2 regions of the Kitasatospora sp. NPDC041988 genome follow, and region 2 is predicted to be linked to the other one. Evidence: riboswitches for the same ligand, from Rfam matches in the RefSeq annotation. Region 2 holds a riboswitch; the other holds the start of a gene.
The links. Region 2 has a riboswitch for cyclic di-AMP ahead of ACZ6NC_RS30965 (glycoside hydrolase family 16 protein). Riboswitches for the same ligand answer to the same signal wherever they lie in the genome.
Positions count from the first base shown of each region.

Region 1 (9,042 bases), on a different contig from region 2:
GGCGCCCCAGCGTTGCTCGTACCGCTGCTCCGCGCAGACCCGGTCCTGGTCGCGCCCGTACAGCGGGTTGAGCCCGGCGGCCGGGCCGAGCAGGAAGACCAGCGTGTTGAGCGCGATCAGCGCGTAGCTGACGGCCGGGACGGGCGCGGCCGGGCGGTCGCCGCGCGCACCGGTGTGGTCGAGGACCGGGATCGCCATGCGGCCAAGCATCCCTCCGCCCGGCGCGGGCGGCACCGGGCTTACGGCAGGTGGGCTAGGGCGTCCGATCGCTGTGACCGGTGGTCGGGACGGTTGCCTCAGGCAATAGGCTTGGGGCGGGCATTCCCGCCTCCCGCCGCCGATGCCGGGGCTCCGGGGGGAGCGCCTGAGCCCACCCAGGGACCACCCGAGAGGACCCCCGATGACCGTCCCCGCCCTGACCGCCGAGACGCGTTGGCGCTGCACCCTGTGCGGCAACCTGACCCGCTTCGACGTGACCCGTTCTGCCCGGGTGACCGAGTTCCTCCACTTCGACCTGGCCGGCGAGTCCAAGGTGGAGGAGACCGAGGTGCTCAGCGAGACCATCGAGTCGGTGCGCTGCCGCTGGTGCAACGCGGTGGACCAGGTCGAGCTGGTGGCCCGCCCCGGGGCCGAGGACGCCGAGGCTGCCGAGGCCGCCGAGCAGGGTTGATGCCCGGCCCGTGCGGTGGGCGGCGGTGCGGGGCACGGCCGCCCACGGCACGGGACAATACAGACAGAACGCACGGAGCGTGACGACGAGGACGGCCGCCGTCGGCCGTACCGCTGGACCAGGAGATCGGAGCCGAGGACGTGGTGGACGCAGCGAACGAGCCCGCCGGGCCGCAGGGGCGGCAGCCCGCTGTGGACGCGCAGGCGCCGGACGCGGCCGAGGCAGCCCCGTCCGCGCCCGCCCCGGCAGGAGACCCGGTGCCGGACGGGACGGCCGGCACCGAGGAGTCCGGCGGTGACGAGCCGGCGGCAGACCGCGCCGACGGGACGGCAGCGGGGACGGCCGCCGAGAACGCCGCCGAGCGGGCGCCCGAGAAGCTCGACCGGCCGCTGCCCGAGGGCGTACGCCGCCGGGTGGTCGGCCTCGCCGCGGACGCGCTCGGCGGGCTGCCGCCGGGCGAGCTGCCTCAGACGCTGCGCCAGTACGCCAAGTTCACCCCGGCCCGGCGGGCCAAGTACGCGGCCACCGCGCTGGCCGCCGCGCTGGAGTCCGAGCCGGCCTTCCGGGTACGGATAGCGGAGCGGCTGCGGCTGGGCCAGCCCGATCTGGTCAAGGCGCTGGAGTCCGGCAGCGTGCCCGGGGCCGCCGATCCGATGGACGTCGCGGCGGCCGCCTATCTGGTGCGTTCGGCGGGCTGGAGCCGGCTGGTCTCCGAGGCCGGCGAGGAGGCGGAGCGGGCCGGCGCCGAGGGCGCGGCCGCCGAGGCGGCGCGGCTGGTGGAGAAGCTGCAGGCGGAGCTGGCCGAGGTGCGCTCCGCGGCCCGGTCCGATCTGGACCGGCAGCGGACCGAGTCCGAGGACGTCCGCAAGGAGGCCGACTCGCTGCGCCGGAAGGTGCGGTCGCTGGAGAGCGACACCCGCCGGGCGCAGGCCGAGACCCGCCGGCTCACCGCCGAACTGGAGGCGCTGAAGGCGCAGTCGGGCGCCGAGCGCAGCGCGGCCGAGAGCGAGGCGCGTCGGCTGCGGCACCGGATCTCCGAGCTGGAGACCGCCGCCGAGCAGGGCCGCCGGTCGGCCCGCGAGGGGCGCAGCGTCGAGGACATGCGGTTGCGGTTGCTGCTGGACACCGTGCTGCAGTCGGCGCAGGGCCTCCAGCGGGAGCTGGCCCTGCCGGTCTCCCAGATTCGGCCGGCCGACCTGGTGGAGGCGGTGGTGCCGGGTTCGGCCTCGCCGCACGACGTGGCCCGGCGCGGGCTGGCCGAGGACGATCCGGCGCTGCTGGACCAGCTGCTGGCGATCCCGCAGGTCCATCTGGTGGTGGACGGCTACAACGTGACCAAGACCGGCTATCCGACGCTGCCGCTGGAGCAGCAGCGGATCCGGCTGCTGGGCGGGCTGGCGATGCTGGCGCAGCGCACCCAGGCGGAGGTCACCTGTGTGTTCGACGGGCAGGACCTCGACGTGCCGGTGATCATGGCGCCGCCGCGCGGGGTCCGGGTGCGGTTCAGTCGGACCGGGGAGACGGCGGACGAGCTGATCAGACGCCTGGTGCGGGCCGAGCCGCAGGGCCGGCCGGTGGTGGTGGTCTCCACCGACCGGGAGGTTGCGGAGGGCGTGCGGAAGGCGGGCGCGCGCCCCGTCGCCTCGGTGCTGCTGCTGAACCGGCTGGCCCGGCCGTAGGCTGTCCGGGCCCCGCCGGGACGGGGGTGACGCCTGGTCAGCGTCCGGATTGCGGTGCTTTGGGGATCTCGTGAAGTCATGGTGACGAGCCGGGCTTCACGCCAACGGGGGAGTGGCGCAAAGCCTGGATCTTCACTAGGGTCTGGCGTCAAACCTATTTTCCGGATTCTCACTCGATCGGGTGAGTCCGTAAAAAGAAGGAGCCGGTCCCTTGGCCTCGCACCGCCGTCCCAAGCAGCCGAGCCGCGCGCGGGTCTCCGTGCTCACCGCTGCAGCGGCGACCGCGGTCGCCCTCTCCGCCCAGGTCGCCGCCCATGCCGCGCCGAGCCCGTCCCCCAAGAAGGAGGACGTGAAGGCGCAGATCGACCAGCTCCAGGAAGAGGCGGAGCAGGCGACCGAGAAGTACAACGGCGCCAAGGAGCGGGCCGACCAGCTCCGCAAGCAGGCCGACCAGCTCCAGGACCAGGTGGCGCGCGGTCAGGACCAGATGACCCAGCTTCAGGGCGGGCTGGCCGCGGTGGCCGGCGAGCAGTACCGCACCGGCGGCATCGACCCGTCCGTGCAGCTGATGCTCTCCTCCGACCCGTCCGGCTACCTGGACAAGGCCTCCAGCGTGCAGCAGGCCAGCTCCAGCCAGACCGAGGCGCTCAAGGGCCTCCAGGACCAGCAGCGCCGGCTGGACCAGCAGAAGACCGAGGCCGCCGCGATCCTCGCCTCGCTGGACACCACGACCAAGGACCTGAACCAGTCCAAGGCCGACGTCAACCAGAAGCTCAAGGCCGCCCAGGACCTGATGAACTCGCTCAGCGCCTCCGAGCGGGCCGCGCTGAAGGCCGCCCAGCAGCAGGACGACCGGGCCTCGCGTGACAGCGCCCGGGCAGACCTCGGCAGCCTGCCGCAGGCCGGCGGCTACGCCGGGGCGGCCGTCTCCAACGCGATGAGCAAGCAGGGCTCGCCGTACATCTGGGGCGCCACCGGCCCGAGCACCTTCGACTGCTCCGGCCTGATGGTCTGGGCGTACGGGAAGGCCGGCGTCTCGCTGCCGCGCACCTCGCAGGCGCAGGGCAACGTCGGCACCCGGGTGCCCTCGCTGGCCGAGGCCCAGCCGGGCGACCTGATCATCTACCGCGACGACCGCAGCCATGTCGCGATGTACATCGGCAACGGCATGGTGGTGCACGCCCCGCACACCGGCGACGTGGTGAAGGTGATGAAGGCCGACGCGATGAAGATCAACACCATCCGCCGGGTCTGACGGACCGACACGCCCACGGGCCGCGATACGGCCCTGTGATCCGCGCCACCTCCGGTCGGGGGTGGCGTCGGCGTTCCCGACCGCATGGTGATAAATGATCAGCTCCGCGTACGGCGCTGGTCACACCCGGTCATATTCACAAATGAACTTGGGTATTCTTCCGTCTTTTTTCTGACAAGGATTTGAACGGATCACGGTTCTGTTACTAGGGTCGTGACTCGAACCACCGCACAGTCGATCACCCAGCCTGGGTGGCGGCGGGGGTTTACCGCCGAGTTCGTGAAGCAGCGGGACGGGTCGCAGGACCGGTCCGACGGGGAGCCCAGCAGTCGGGGGCGCTGTGGAGCGGAGCCGGGGAACCACGTTCCTCGGGGTGAATCGGCGCCAGGTCGGCCGCTGGAACGGCCGGTGAGGCGTCGTAGGGCACGCTTCCGGCCCGAACCCGTCAGCTCACCCGGTAGGCGGGCGTTGGAAGAAGGAGTCCGCCTTCGTGGCGTCCCATCGTCGTCCCAAGCCTGCCGGCCGCGCCCGGGTCTCGATCCTGACCGGTGTCGCCGCCGCGGCCGTCGCCCTCTCCGCACAGTCCGGCGCCCACGCCGACCCGACGCCGACCAAGGACCAGGTCAAGGAGCAGGTCGACCAGCTCAACGAGCAGGCCGAGCAGGCGACCGAGAAGTTCAACGGCGCCCAGGCCAAGCAGCAGGAGCTGCAGAAGCAGGTCGGTGAGCTGCAGGACAAGGTGGCCCGTCAGCAGGCCTCGGTGACCGAGGCCCAGGGCGGCCTCGCCGAGATCGCCGGCGAGCAGTACCGCACCGGCGGCATATCGTCGACCGTGCAGCTGATGCTCTCGTCCAGCCCGGACAACTTCCTGAACCAGGCCGGTGCGCTGACCCAGGCCAGCAGCACCCAGTCCGGCGCGCTGAAGGAGCTCCAGGAGCAGCAGCGCAAGCTCGACCAGGACCGCAACGAGGCCCAGGCCAAGCTCGGCGAGCTGGAGACCACCACCCAGCAGCTGAAGGCCTCCAAGGAAGAGGTCCAGGGCAAGCTGGCCAAGGCCCAGGACCTGCTCAACACGCTGACCGAGCAGGAGCGCCAGGCGATGCGCGCGGCCGAGGAGAAGGCCGCCGCCGAGGCGAAGGCGAAGGCGGACGCCGCCAAGGCCGAGGCCAAGGCCAAGGCGGACGCCGACCGTGCATCCCGCGACAACACCCGCAGCGACCTCGGCGCGTCGTCCTCGACGCCGGCCGCCGCCAAGCCCGCCGCGCCGTCCGCGCCCGCCGCCAACGGCTCGCGCGCCTCCGCCGCGATCGCCGCCGCCGAGAGCAAGCTCGGTTCGCCGTACGTCTACGGCGCCACCGGCCCGAGCTCCTTCGACTGCTCCGGCCTCACCGGCTGGGCCTACGCGCAGGCGGGCGTGTCGCTGCCGCGCACCTCGCAGCAGCAGGCCGGTTACGGGACCAACGTGGGCACCAACATCGCCAACGCCCAGCCCGGCGACCTGATCATCTACCGCGCGGACGCCAGCCACGTCGCCCTGTACGTGGGCGGCGGGCAGGTCATCCACGCGCCGAAGCCCGGCGCGGTGGTCCGGTACGAGACCGCCACCATGCTGCCGATCTCCGCCATCGTGCGCGTCTGATCCGCATCAGCCCCAGTGGGCCCGGTCTCCCCTCGTGGGAGGCCGGGCCTGCGGCTTTTCCGGCGGCTCGGGCAGATGTCCGATTGAGGGTCAAATATTCGGGTTGGGAGGGGTTTGGACTCGATCGCCCGGACTCGCTAACGTCTGCCACCGGACTCCCGCTCACGAGCCGCCCGCCCCCGGTGCGGCGGCGGGGCCGGGCCGCAGGATTGGAGCCACCGTCGCATGGCCGTGCACCGCCGTTCCCCGCTGTCAGGAGCGCACGCGCTCGCCCGCGCGCTGGTGCTGACAGCGGCGGCCACCACCGTGCTCGGCCTGGCCGGTGGCGGCACCGCCCAGGCCACGCCGGGCTCGCCGGACACGCCCTCCAGCCGCAAGGACGTCAAGGCACAGGTCGAGCAGCTCTACGACGAGGCCGAGCAGGCCTCGGAGAAGTACAACGCGGCGCTCGACGCCCAGCAGCGGCTCCAGCACGAGACCGGCACCCTCCAGCAGCAGGTCGCCGTCGCCCAGGACGAGCTCAACCAGCTGCGCGGCGACCTCGCCACCGTGGCCGGCGCCGAGTACCGCGGCGGCGGCATGGCGCAGACCGTCCAGCTGATGCTCTCCACCGACCCCGAGGGCTACCTCTCCAGGGCCCGCAGCCTGGACCAGGAGGCCGAGCGGCAGAACGAGACGCTGCACGAGGTGGTGGGCCGTCAGCGCCGGCTCGACCAGCGCCGCGCCGAGACCTCCGTCAAGCTCGCCGAGCTGGACCAGAGCCGCCGCACCCTGGCCGAGAGCAAACAGCAGATCCAGCAGCGGCTGGCCGAGGCGCAGAAACTGCTCAACAGCCTGGGTGCCGGCGAACGGGCCCGGATGGCCGCCCAGGACGCCCGCGAGGCCGAGCAGCGCGCCACCCGCGGCACCGACCGGCTCGACCTGGGCACCGCCCCGCCCGCCTCCGAACGCGGCGCCGCCGCGCTGGCCGCGGCCGTGAAGATGATCGGCTCGCCCTATGCGTACGGATCCACCGGGCCCCGCGCGTTCGACTGTTCCGGTCTGATGTACTGGAGCTGGCGGCAGGCCGGAGTGACCCTGCCGCGCACCTCGCAGGCCCAGGCGTACGCCGGCCAGCGGGTCGGCATCTCCGAGGCGCGACCGGGAGACCTGGTGATCTTCTACCGGGACATGCACCACGTCGGCATGTACGCCGGCGGCGGGGTGATCGTGCATGCCCCGTACCCGGGCGCCAAGGTCCGGTACGAGAGCGTCAACGCGATGCCCGTCGCGGGGGTGATCCGGCTCTGAGCCGGCCCGGGCCGACACCTCCTCCCACCGCTGCCGGGGCACGCCGCTGCACGCTGTCCCGGCGCGGTGCGCTGCTGCTCGCCGCCGGCGGGCTGGCCCAGCTCTCGCTGCCCGGGGCCGCCCCGGCGGCGCCCGCGCGGGCGGCGGGGGACCACCGTGCGGAGGTGACGGCACTGCTGGCCGAACGGGCCCGGGCCCTGGCCGCCGGGCCGCCCGCGCTGCCGCTCGCCGAGGCGGGCTACCGGAACCTCGTACTCGGCCCGGCCGGCGCGCCGGACCGGCTGAGCGCCACCGCCGAGCTGGCCGTCCGGGTGGCCGGGTACGACGAGTACCCCGTGGTGTACCCGCGCCGGCTCGCGCTGCTGCGCACCGCCGGCGGCTGGCGGGTCGAGCGGGAGGAGAGCGCGGGGGGCCCGCCGCCGTTCTGGGACTTCGGCACCGTCGCGCCCGCCCGTGGTGAGCACGCCCTGGTGCTCGGCCTGGCGGGCGGACCGGACCCGGCCGGGCTCGCCGCCGTGGCCGACCGGGCCGTCGCTGCCGTCGGCGCGCTCTGGGGCACCGGCTGGGCGGGCCGGCTGCTGCTGGAACTGCCCGCCACCGAGGCGCAGTTCGCCCGGCTGCTGGAGGCCGACCCGGCCGCCTGGACCGGTATGGCGGCCGTCACCACCGCGGCGCCCGGCGCGCCCTGGCACACCCCGGCCGACCGGGTGCTGGTCAACCCCGAGGCGTACGGCGGGCTCAGCGACTTCGGCCGCCAGGTGGTGATCACCCACGAGGCCACGCACGTGGCGACCCGGGCCGACACCCGCGCCTGGACGCCGCTCTGGCTCTCCGAGGGCGTCGCCGACTGGACGGGCTACCGGGGCTCCGGCCGCTCCCCGCAGCAGATCGCTCCCGAGCTGGCCCGTGACGTCGCCGCCGGGAAGCTGCCCACGGCGCTGCCCGCCGACCAGGACTTCGCCGCCGGGTCGGCCGGCATCGCCCAGGCCTACGAGCAGTCCTGGCTGGCCTGTGAGCTGATCGCCCGCCGTCACGGGCCCGAGCGGCTGGTCGCCCTCTACCGCGCGGTCGGCGCTGCGGGCCAGGGGGACGGCCGGGAGCAGCGGCTGGACCGCGTGCTCCGGGCCGAACTGGGACTCGGACTGGCTGAGTTCACCGGCCTCTGGCTCGCCGAGGTCCGGCGGCTCAAGGCCGTCGGAAACGCCTAGCGCCGCTCGCCGGCCCTCGGCCGGCCGATGCCGTCCAGCAGGTCCTGCTCGTACGCGATACCCGGTCGCACCGGGTAGGCGGAGGCGGGCTCCGGGTGGGCCAGCACCACGGTGGGCGGCAGCTGCTCGGAGCCGCGGGTGGAGCGCCAGAGCCGGATGCAGGAGAGCACGGCGGCGGCCACCAGCAGCAGGTTGCGCAGGGTGAGCCAGGTGATCGCCCACGGCTCGCTGCCGACCACCTCGCTGAACATCAGCGGGAACTCCACCAGGGTCAGCGGCGTCGCGGCCAGGATCAGCAGCGCCACCGGCCGCTGGCTGCTGCCGCGTACGGTCAGGCAGACCGCGGCCACGCCGACCAGCCAGACCAGGTACTGCGGGCTGATCACCCGGCTGGTCACGGTGAAGATCAGCAGCGCGGTCAGCGCCGCGTCGTACATGGTGGCGGCGTTGCGGCGCTTCGCGGTGAAGCGCCAGAGCACCAGCCAGGCGAAGCCCAGCAGGGTGCCGGCCATCATCACCTTGCCGACCACGTTGACCCACGGCCCGAGCATCTCCACCGAGCCGTAGTTCATCATCACCTTGCCGTCCCAGGCCCCGGCGATCCGGGCGAAGTGCAGCGGCAGCGCGCCCACCGACTCCACCTCGACGCCGCGGTCCTTCTGGAACGTCAGGAACTCGAACGCGCCGTTCATGCCGGCCGCGAGCAGGAAGCCCACCGAGACGGCGGTGGCCGCCGCGGCCGTCCAGGCACGGCGGGTGCGCCGGCCGGACGGGGTGCCGATCAGGCCGAGCAGCGGCCAGATCTTGATGATCCCGCCCAGGCCCAGCAGCAGTCCGCCGATCGCCGGGCGGCGGATCAGCGCCAGCAGGCCGGCCACCGCGATCGCGGTGACGATGACGTCGTACCGGTTGTAGATCATCGGGCCGAGCAGCGGGACGCCGGCCACCCAGACCCAGGCGCCGGTCAGCGCCCGGCCCTTGCGCAGCCCGGTCCGCACCAGCAAGGCCATGGCGGCCGCGTCCGCGATCCCGCAGATCACCCAGAAGGAGACCAGGTACGACCAGGGCAGCAGCCCCGGCAGCATGATCACCAGGGCGGCGCCGGGCGGGTACTGCCAGGTGACGTCGTCCAGCGGGAAGGTGCCGGTCTGCAGGACGCCGTACCAGCCGTGGTAGATCAGCCAGACGTCGGTGGTGACGTCCCCGCCGGCCATCCGCAGCACGCCGGTCACCAGCAGCAGCAGCAGCGTCCGGGTGGCCAGCCAGCTCCCGCCGAGCGCACAGAGCGCCCCGGCACGCCC
Region 1 covers NZ_JBVJCO010000002.1:147,164-156,205, forward strand. Annotated here, with positions in the region: gene ACZ6NC_RS03600 (rhomboid family intramembrane serine protease) at 1-198, opposite strand, end outside; gene ACZ6NC_RS03605 (hypothetical protein) at 401-670, shown strand; gene ACZ6NC_RS03610 (NYN domain-containing protein) at 811-2,349, shown strand; gene ACZ6NC_RS03615 (C40 family peptidase) at 2,561-3,604, shown strand; cyclic di-AMP (ydaO/yuaA leader) riboswitch at 3,931-4,084, shown strand; gene ACZ6NC_RS03620 (C40 family peptidase) at 4,095-5,243, shown strand; gene ACZ6NC_RS03625 (C40 family peptidase) at 5,469-6,533, shown strand; gene ACZ6NC_RS03630 (hypothetical protein) at 6,698-7,741, shown strand; gene ACZ6NC_RS03635 (glycosyltransferase 87 family protein) at 7,738-9,042, opposite strand, start outside.
Region 1: it holds a riboswitch for cyclic di-AMP, as region 2 does, so the genes downstream of both, ACZ6NC_RS03620 (C40 family peptidase) here and ACZ6NC_RS30965 (glycoside hydrolase family 16 protein) in region 2, are expected to answer to the same signal.

Region 2 (9,042 bases):
GTACTGGTCCCTGGCGACATTGCTGAGGTTCCCGGCCTGCTGCTGCCCCACATCGAACCGCTGCCCCGCGTCGAACCGCTGCCCGGCGTCGAACCGCTGCCCCGCTGCGGGCTGCGGTTGCCGCTGCGGCTGCTGCTCCGGTTGCGGAGGGTGTGCAGGTTGCGACGGCTGCGGCCACTGGGGCTGTGCCGGTTGTGATGGCGGCACCCACTCGGGCCGTGGTGGTGGTGATGGCGGCGGCGGTTCCTGCGGGGACGGCGGCGGGACGGTCTGGGCGGTCACCGTCAGCCCCGCCGCGCCGATGCCGGGGACGGTCACGGCGGTGTCGCGCGGCTCCTCGTAGTGCACCTCGAAGGGGCCGAAGTCCAGCACGTCCCCGGTGTGCAGCTCCTGCTGCCCGAGCACCGGGTGGCCGTTCAGCCGGGTGCCGTTGGTGGACGCCAGATCCTCGACGGTGGTGTGCCCGCCGGACCGCCACACCACCGCATGGCGCCGGCTGACGCCGGGATCGCCCACGTGGATCTGACACTCGGAGTCCCGGCCGACCGTCATCGGCTGATCGGCGAGGACGAAGACCTGCCCCCGGAGCCGGTCGGGGCTGTCCACGACGAGGCGGGGTAAGGCCTGCTCTCGCGAAGGCGGGCTCATGGCACTACCTCCTGCCGGGTGAGACCGGCGAACCGGTGAACCACCGACGGCGGCGAATCGATCCGCCCGCCCGCCGGCTCGGGTGCCTTCCCTTCCAGTAAAGGCCACCTCCCCCCTGGGCGACAGCCCGACCGGGGTGCGATCCGGGAAACCGCCGACTGGCCGGCATGGCGATCACGCCGGCCACCGTCTCCGGCCCGGCGAAGCCGTGGCCGAGGGCGGGGGGAGTTTTGCTGTGTCGATGCGATGCGCCGCGCCACCCGGGCGCGTGACGCCACAACGACATGCCGCGCCTACCAGGCATGTCGCGCCAACCGGACACGCTGCGCCGAAGTGGCACATCACGCCACCGTGCCCGCCCGCCCGCGTACGCTGACCGCCGTGACCGGACGCCCCACCCTGAACCAGCGCCGCCGTGACGCCACCCGGCTGGAGATCGCCCGCAACGCCGCCGCACTCTTCGCCGAACGCGGCGCCGAGGGGGTCACCGCCGAGGAGATCGCCCTTGCCTCCGGCATCTCGCTGCGCACCTTCTACCGCTACTTCTCGGTGAAGGAGGACGCCGTCGCCCCACTGCTGGCGGCGGGCGGGCGGCGCTGGGTGCTGCTGTTCGCGGAGAGCTCGGCCGAGCTGCCGGTGCGTGAGGCGCTGGAGCGCTCGGCGGCCGAGTCGCTGACCCCGGCCGACGACCCGGCCATCGAGGCCATGCACTGGACCCGCGACCTGCTCCGGGACCCGCGCCTGGCCGACGTCTGGCAGCGGGTGCACGGCGACTCGGAGGAGCGGCTGCACGAGGTGATCGCCGCCCGTTGCCCGCGCGGGACGGACGCGCTGGAGATCCGGCTCGCGGCGGCGGCCGCCACTACCGCCATTCGGGTGGCGTTGGAGGAGTGGGCCTTCTCGGAGGCCCCGACCGTCGGCCCGGGCTCGCCCCAGGAGCTGGGCGCCCGCTGCATGCGCGAACTGACCGCGGGCCTGCGCCTCTGGACGCTCGTCAGCTGACCCGGCGCCAGTTCACCACCGCCCGCCCGCCCGCCCGCCCGCACCACCGCCCGCCCGCCCGCCCGCACCACCGCCCGCCTCGCGGCACGCCCGAACCACCACACGCGCCCACCCACCACCGCCCCGCACCACCGTGACGCACCGCCACAGCGCACCGCCGCACGCCCGACGTCATACTTCCGGACCCCGTCCGCCCCGCAGATCCCCGCTGGTCGGCGGGTCCGGAAGGCCTCCGCGGACCGCTAGGGTTGTCGATCGAGCCTCGGCGACGGCCCCCGCTGCGGACGGGGGAACCGGGGTGGCCGTCCCGAGTGTCCTGGCAACTGACCGCCGGTGGTCGGGGCGGGGGACGTACGAGGCGTGGGAGCAAGTAGGACATGGGTCTGACGAGCCACAAGGTGCTGGCGCTGACCGTATTGATCGCGGTCGTGATGATGGCCGGCACGGTCTGGCTGTGGCCGAGGCTGGCGAAGCAGACCTGGCAGGCAGTGCTCGGCCGGATCGGCGCGCTGCTCGCCACCCAGCTCACGGTGCTCGCCGCACTCGGCCTGGTGGCCAACAACTACTTCGCCTTCTACAGCAGCTGGGACGACCTGCTCGGCACCGGCGACTCCGGCCCGGTGGTCATCCAGAACAAGGCGGACGCCTCCGGCCGGCTCACGGTGGAGACCATCGGCCACGCCTCCGTCCAGGGCGGCGGTGCGCTCGGCCGCGAGCCCAAGCAGTCCGGCGAGATCCGCGAAGTGCGGATCGACGGTGCCACCACCCGGCTCTCCACCGAGGGGTACGTGTACCTGCCGCCGCAGTACTTCCAACCGGAGTACGCGCAGAGGCAGTTCCCGGTGGTGATCGTCAGCACCGGCTTTCCCGGCATCGCCAAGAACCTGGTGACCCGGCTGAACTACCCGGGCGCGGCGCTCAAGCTGCTCCAGGAGGGGAGGATGCAGCCGACCGTGATGGTGCTGGTGCGTCCCTCGCCCGCGCTGCCGCTGGACACCGAGTGCGAGGACATCCCGGGCGGTGCCCAGTCGGAGACGTACTTCACCAAGGACGTCCCGTCGGCACTCCAGGCGAGCTACCGGGTCTCCGCCGACCCGCAGGCGTGGGGCTTCATGGGCAACTCGACCGGCGGCTACTGCGCGCTCAAGCTCGCCATGCGGCACCCGGAGGTCTTCCCGACCGCCGTCTCGCTCTCCGGCTACTACCAGGCCGCCGACGACCCGACCGTCCCCGACCTCTTCAAGGGCAGTGAGCGGCGCCGCGACGAGGCCGACCTGATGTGGCGCCTCAAGAACCTGCCGCAGCCCAAGGTGTCCGTGCTGCTGGCCGGGACGAAGGAGGGCGACGGCAACTACCGGCGCGAGACCGAGGCGTTCGTCGCCGCGGTGCAGAGCCCGATGAAGGTCTCGTACAGCATGCTGCACACCGGCGGCCACAACTTCGAGACCTGGAGCAAGCTCCTGCCGTCCTCGCTGGAGTGGCTCTCGCAGCACCTCAAGGTGCCGGGCCAGCCGGTCTGAAAGGGCTCACGGGTCTGGCCGGTCAGACCGGTCGGACCGGAGTACCCCGCGTAGGAGGGCACAACCCGCCCGCTCAGGCCACCGGCTCCAGCGTGCCCGTGTGCAGCTCGCCGACCCGGCCGCCCTCGCCCTCGTACGTCCAGAACGCACGCACCGTCAGCTTGCCGAGGTCCATCACGTGGCTGACGGTGATGCCGCTCTGCTCGGTCCAGCTGACGAAGTACAGCTCCGGGCCCACTTCGGCGACGTGCAGCGCCACGTCCTCCCACTGGCCGGCCGACTCGCCGAGGCCCTCCCAGCGCAGCCGCTTGCCGTCGGCCGAGTACGCGTTGCGGAAGGCCGCGCCGTTGTCGACCTGGAAGAGGTAGGTGCGGCCGGCGAAGGCGGGCAGGGGCGCGGTCATGGCGGGACGGGTCCTCGTCTCTGGTCTGGGCGGCACGGCACTGCGGGTGGAGCTCCAACCTATCCGACGGGTGACCTCCGCGGCGGCGTTGCGGCCACCCCGCCACGGCACGGGCCGCCACGCCGCCCGCCCGCCGGGTGTGACGCCGGCACATGGGCGGCCCGGCGGCCCGGCCGTACCGTGCAGCTCCGGCCCACCGGGACGTGGGCCCCGCCCAGCCCGCCACCAGCCCGCCCGCCCACCGGCCCGACCAGGGAGCCGCCGATGCCCGCCACCTCGCGCCGTACCGCCAGACGCCTGCCCGCCATTGAGCGCCTTGCCGCCGGGCGCCTGCCCACCGCCTCGCGCCCCGCCGCCGGACGCCCGCCCGCCGGTACGCGCCCGCCCACCGCCTGGCGCCGTACCGCCGGACGCCTGCCCGCCGCCCTCACCGTCCTCCTCACCCTCGCCGCGCTCCTCCTCTGCGCGCCCCCACCCGTGTCGGCGGCCACCGCCCCCGCCACCGCGTCCCTCGCCCTGGAGGCCACCTTCCCCGCCCCCGGCAACGGCTGGGCCAAGGTCGAGCGCTACCTGGACACCACGACCGGCTTCCGCGCCGAGCAGTACCCGCCCGGCGGGCGCGGTGACCAGGACGGCGCCCGCCTCACCTATTTCGGCGGCGTCCGCCAGCCCTTCTCCGGGCGTTTCCTGCTCTACTCCGCCGCCGGCTGGGACACCGGCAGCCGCGCCACGCCCGTCCTGCTCGTCCACGGCGCCAACGACAACGCCGACCGCGCCTGGGCCGACCCGAACGAGAGCGGCACCTGCGGCGCGTCCGCCTGCCCCTCCACCGGCCTCGCCCAGTACCTCGCCGGCACCGGCCACCGCGTCTTCGCGATCGGGTTCGCCCACAAGCAGGGCGACAACCTGCTCCAGGCGCAGGCCGTCGGCGACGCGATCGCCCTGATCCGCGCCCGGCTCGGGGTGCCCCAGGTGGACGTGGTCGCGTGGAGCAAGGGCGAGGTCGCGGCCCGCGCGTACGTGTCCTCGGTGCGCCCCTCCTGGGGCCGGGCGTACGCGGGTGACGTCCGCCGCCTGGTCACCGTCGGCGGGCCGAACGGCGGCCTGGACTACGTGTACGCGCACGGCTGGGCGTTCTCGCTGGCCACCTGGCCGGCCTGCGGCGGCACCGCCAACGCGCCGTCGCCGCACCTGTACATGACCTGCTACGGCACGTACACCGCCCAGCCCTGCCTCGGCGTGCTGCCCAGCGGCGGGTACGACTGCTACCCGGGCCAGCGCCAGCTGCTCGCCCGGTGGGACGCCACCTACGGCGTGGACGGCTCCGCCCAGGACTGGTGGACGACCTACTACGGCGGCCAGGGCTACTACACCTCCGGCCAGGGCATCCAGGCGGCCATCGACGCCGGCTCGCTGATCGGGCCGCTCCAGCAGGCGGGCATCCCGGTGGCGGTCCGCACCTACCTGCTGGCCGGTGGCTCGGCCGACATCCCCGGCGTGCTCAACGAGAACCGCGGGCCGAGCGACGGCATCGTCTTCACCCGCAGCGCCCTGGACGCCACCGGGATCGGTACCGTCGGCGGCACCCGGCTGCTCACCGGGCTCAACCACCTGGAGCTGGCCTGGTCCCCGGACGCGATGAGCCAGGTGGACGGCTGGCTCGGCTGACCGGTCGGCCAACTGATCCACTCCGTACCGTCGTTGATCGACTCCACTGTGAGCTGCGCGACAACGCCCCCCGTCGGGTTGTCGCCTCCCGGACGGCCTGCCTAGCCTGCACGGGACGTCCGCTTCGCGGACCTCCGCCGTCGGGACGCCGAGTCCTGTCCACCCGCCGGCCGGCAACCGAGCACCACAGCGGACGGGAGCGGGGGACCCAGGTCAGTGCCAGGCCCGTGCGCTCTCCGCGCGCGGGCCGCGGCTAGGGGTGAAGCCGCTCCACAGGCGGCCGGGCAACCTCAGCCCGAACCCGACAGCTCACCTCGCAGGCGTCGCAGAGGACACTGCCATGCAGAAGCCTGCCCGGCGCAACGCGCCGCGCCATGCCCGCCCCTCCCGCCGCGGCCGCAACGCCGCCTTCGCCGTCACCGGCGCGCTCGCCATCAGCGGCGCCGGCCTGCTCGGCGTACCGGCGGTGAGCGGGGCCCAGGCGGCCACCGCGCCGACCGTCACCCAGGACAAGCTCGGCCCGGCGACCATGGTCGCGGGCAAGGCCTCCACCGCCTCGCTGACCGTCCACTCGTCGGCCTGCTTCACCGCCAAGACGGTCGGCGTCGGCGTGCGCGACGCGGCGGGCCACAACCTCGACTTCCCCGGCAACGTCGCGAACGCGCAGATCTGCCCGAGCGGGCTGTCGATCACCACCGGCTCGCGCACGCTGCCGGCCGGCACCTACACCCAGTTCGGCTTCTGGCAGGACAACGGCGGCGCCTGGCACAACCTGGCCTCCCGGCAGCTCGTGGTCTCCAACGCCACCGCCACCCCGAGCCCCACCCCCACCCCGGCGCCGACCGGCACCCCCGCGCCGACCAGCACCCCGACCACCGCTGTGCCCGTCGCCGGCAAGAAGCTCACCTGGTCCGACGACTTCGACAGCCTCGCCCTGGGCTCCCGCTGGACCGCCGACAAGAGCAGCTCGTACCACTACGGCGACCACAACCCGAACGACAACAAGCTCGACTGGCTGAACAAGAACAACGTCAGCGTCTCCGGCGGTGTCGCCACCTTCACCGCCAAGCCGAGCACCCACACGCTGGAGAACGGCAAGCAGGCCTGGGACACCGGGCTGCTCACCACCGAGTACTCCAGCGAGGGCTTCAAGGTGAAGACCGGCGACTACATCGAGACCCGGGTCAAGCTCCCGGCCGGTACCGGAGCCTGGCCGGCGCTCTGGACCTGGAACAGCACCAGCGGCACCCACGGCGAGATCGACAGCTTCGAGTACCACACGGACAACGCCAACCTGCTGGAGCTGACCAACCACATCAACCCGAACCACAAGTACGTCACCGACGCGACGGCGATCGCCCATGACAAGTGGGTCACCGTCGGCACCCATTACGGCGCCACCTCGGTCGACTGGTACATCAACGGTGTGAAGGTCTTCTCGGACGGTACGGGCGTCGGCGCCAACTGGTCGGCGTACCCGATCCTCAACCTGTCCCTGAGCGCGGGGCAGTACCACCCCGCGCCGCAGGGCACGACTCCGATCACCTTCGCGGCGGACTACGTCCGGGTCTACCGCTAGGACCGGACGTGGAGACCGCCTGCCCCGTCAGGAGCGGGCGGTCTCCACGACGTGGATCGTGAACGGCTGCCGGTTGTTCGCATCGTTCCGGTCGTCGTCACCGCGCACCGCGACATAGCCGCCGCTCAGGTCGCCGACGGGGACGGTGGGGGCGAGTCGGACCGGGACCTGCGCCGTCGCGCTCTGGTACGCGCCCAGCCCGGCCGGGAAGGTGCAGCGCACCCGGTGGCCGTTCTGGAAGTCGTAGCAGTTCTCCGGGAAGAACGGCCCCTCGGCCGTCACCCCCTCCGGCAGGGTGACCACCACGGTGAACGGGGAGGCCGTCCGGTCCGGTCCGGTGTTGGCGATGAAGGCGTGCACCGTGGTGGTGCCGCCGGGCGCGGCGGCGGCCGGGTCGATCCGGACCACCTCCAGGTCGGAGTCGGACGCCGCCGGTGCCGCGGGTGCGGCGACCTCCGCAGCCGGATCGCCCCCGGGCTCCGGGTCGGCGCCCGGACACGCCCACGCCGGCCCGGCGGCCAGCGCCACCAGCACCGACCCCACCGTCAGTGACCTGCCGAAGTAACCCCGTACGGATCCACTGCGCGACATCGCCGCTCACCCTGCCCTCTGCGTTCCGGCGCCCCGCACCGTCGCGGGGCGCGTCCGCACCCAGCGTGACCGACCGGCCCGCCGTGGCCGGGCCAACCCGCCCTCGGGCCGCTCGAACGGGCGAACACATCCGCAGGGGTTCACCGGGCCGGCTTCCTGGGCGCGAAACCCTCGGTGACGTCGGGTCAGGGGGCCAGGACCTGCCCCAGCCGGGCCGCGATGTGGTGCATCACCGGTACCAGGGAGGCCGCTCCGGCCTGCTCCTCCAGTGCCCGGATCCGGGCCTCCGGGCCGGAGACCGAGAGCGCCGTCGGGGTCGGCGCGCCCGGCACCGCGAGGGCGATGCAGCGCACCCCGATCTCCTGCTCCTGGTCGTCCACCACATAGCCGCGCTCGCGCGCCTCCGCCAACTGGAGCAGCAGCTCCTGCGGGTCGGTCACGGTGTACGAGGTGTGCGCCGGCAGCGGGTTGGGGCCGAGGACCGCCCGCGCCTCCTCCTCGGACAGCTGGGCCAGCAGGGCCTTGCCGACACCGGTGCAGTGAGGCTGCACCCGGCGGCCGACCTCGGTGAACATCCGCATCGAGCGCCGCGACTGCACCTGCCCGACGTAGACCACCTCGCCGCCCTCCAGCACGGCCAGGTTGGCCGTCTCGCCGGTGGCCTCCATCAGTTCGGCCAGGTAGGGGCGGGCCCAGCTGCCGAGCAGCCGGCCGGCCGTCTCGCCGAGCCGGATCAGCCGCGGGCCGAGGGTGTAGCGGCGCGCGGTGTCCTGGCGCACATAGCCCTGCTGGACGAGGGTACGAACCAGTCGGTGGATGGTGGGCATCGGAAGCCCGGAGGTGGTGGAGAGCTCGCTGAGCGTCGCCACGCCGCCGGAGTCGGCCAGCGCCTCCAGCAGCTGGAAGGCGCGCTCGACGGACTGCACACCGCCGCTCGCGCGGTCCTTGCCCGTCGTCGATGCTGTGTCGGGGGTCGCAACCACCGGCGTTCCCTTCGATGTCGGGGGAGGAGTAGAGTCCCTGCGATCACCTCAACAAACCGTTGAAATTCTGTATCGCGGAAACTAGTCTCCACCTTACAGAATCGAACCCGCCAGTAGTGGGGTTCAGATCGGTTCAGATCAAGGAAGTTCCCACCGGAGCTCCCTTCGCCATGCTCAACCGTCTTAGGAGTGTCCTGCTCATGGCTACAGATCAGGGACCCGCCGGCGCCTCCCCCGCCGCTCCGGTCGTCACTGTCGCCGGTCCGCGCGTCCATCGGGCGGAGGAGGTGCTCACTCCGGAGGCGGTCGCCTTCGTCGTCGGGCTTCACCGCGCCTTCGAGGACCGCCGACAGGAGCTCCTGGCCCGCCGCAAGACCCGCCGCGCGGAGATCGCCCGCGCCGGCACCCTGGACTTCCTCCCCGAGACGGCCGCCGTGCGCGAAGGCGACTGGACGGTGGCCGAGGCCCCGCGCGCGCTCCAGGACCGCCGGGTCGAGATCACCGGCCCCACCGACCGCAAGATGGTCATCAACGCCCTGAACTCCGGCGCCCGCGTCTGGCTCGCCGACTTCGAGGACGCCACCTCCCCGACCTGGGAGAACGTGGTCGGCGGTCAGGTCAACCTGATCGACGCCTTCGAGGGCCGGA
Region 2 covers NZ_JBVJCO010000039.1:19,659-28,700, reverse strand. Annotated here, with positions in the region: gene ACZ6NC_RS30990 (FHA domain-containing protein) at 1-648, opposite strand, end outside; gene ACZ6NC_RS30985 (TetR/AcrR family transcriptional regulator) at 1,030-1,650, shown strand; gene ACZ6NC_RS30980 (alpha/beta hydrolase) at 2,028-3,170, shown strand; gene ACZ6NC_RS30975 (MoaF-related domain-containing protein) at 3,244-3,573, opposite strand; gene ACZ6NC_RS30970 (esterase/lipase family protein) at 3,838-5,241, shown strand; cyclic di-AMP (ydaO/yuaA leader) riboswitch at 5,454-5,579, shown strand; gene ACZ6NC_RS30965 (glycoside hydrolase family 16 protein) at 5,582-6,820, shown strand; gene ACZ6NC_RS30960 (hypothetical protein) at 6,848-7,411, opposite strand; gene ACZ6NC_RS30955 (IclR family transcriptional regulator) at 7,597-8,394, opposite strand; gene aceB (malate synthase A) at 8,595-9,042, shown strand, end outside.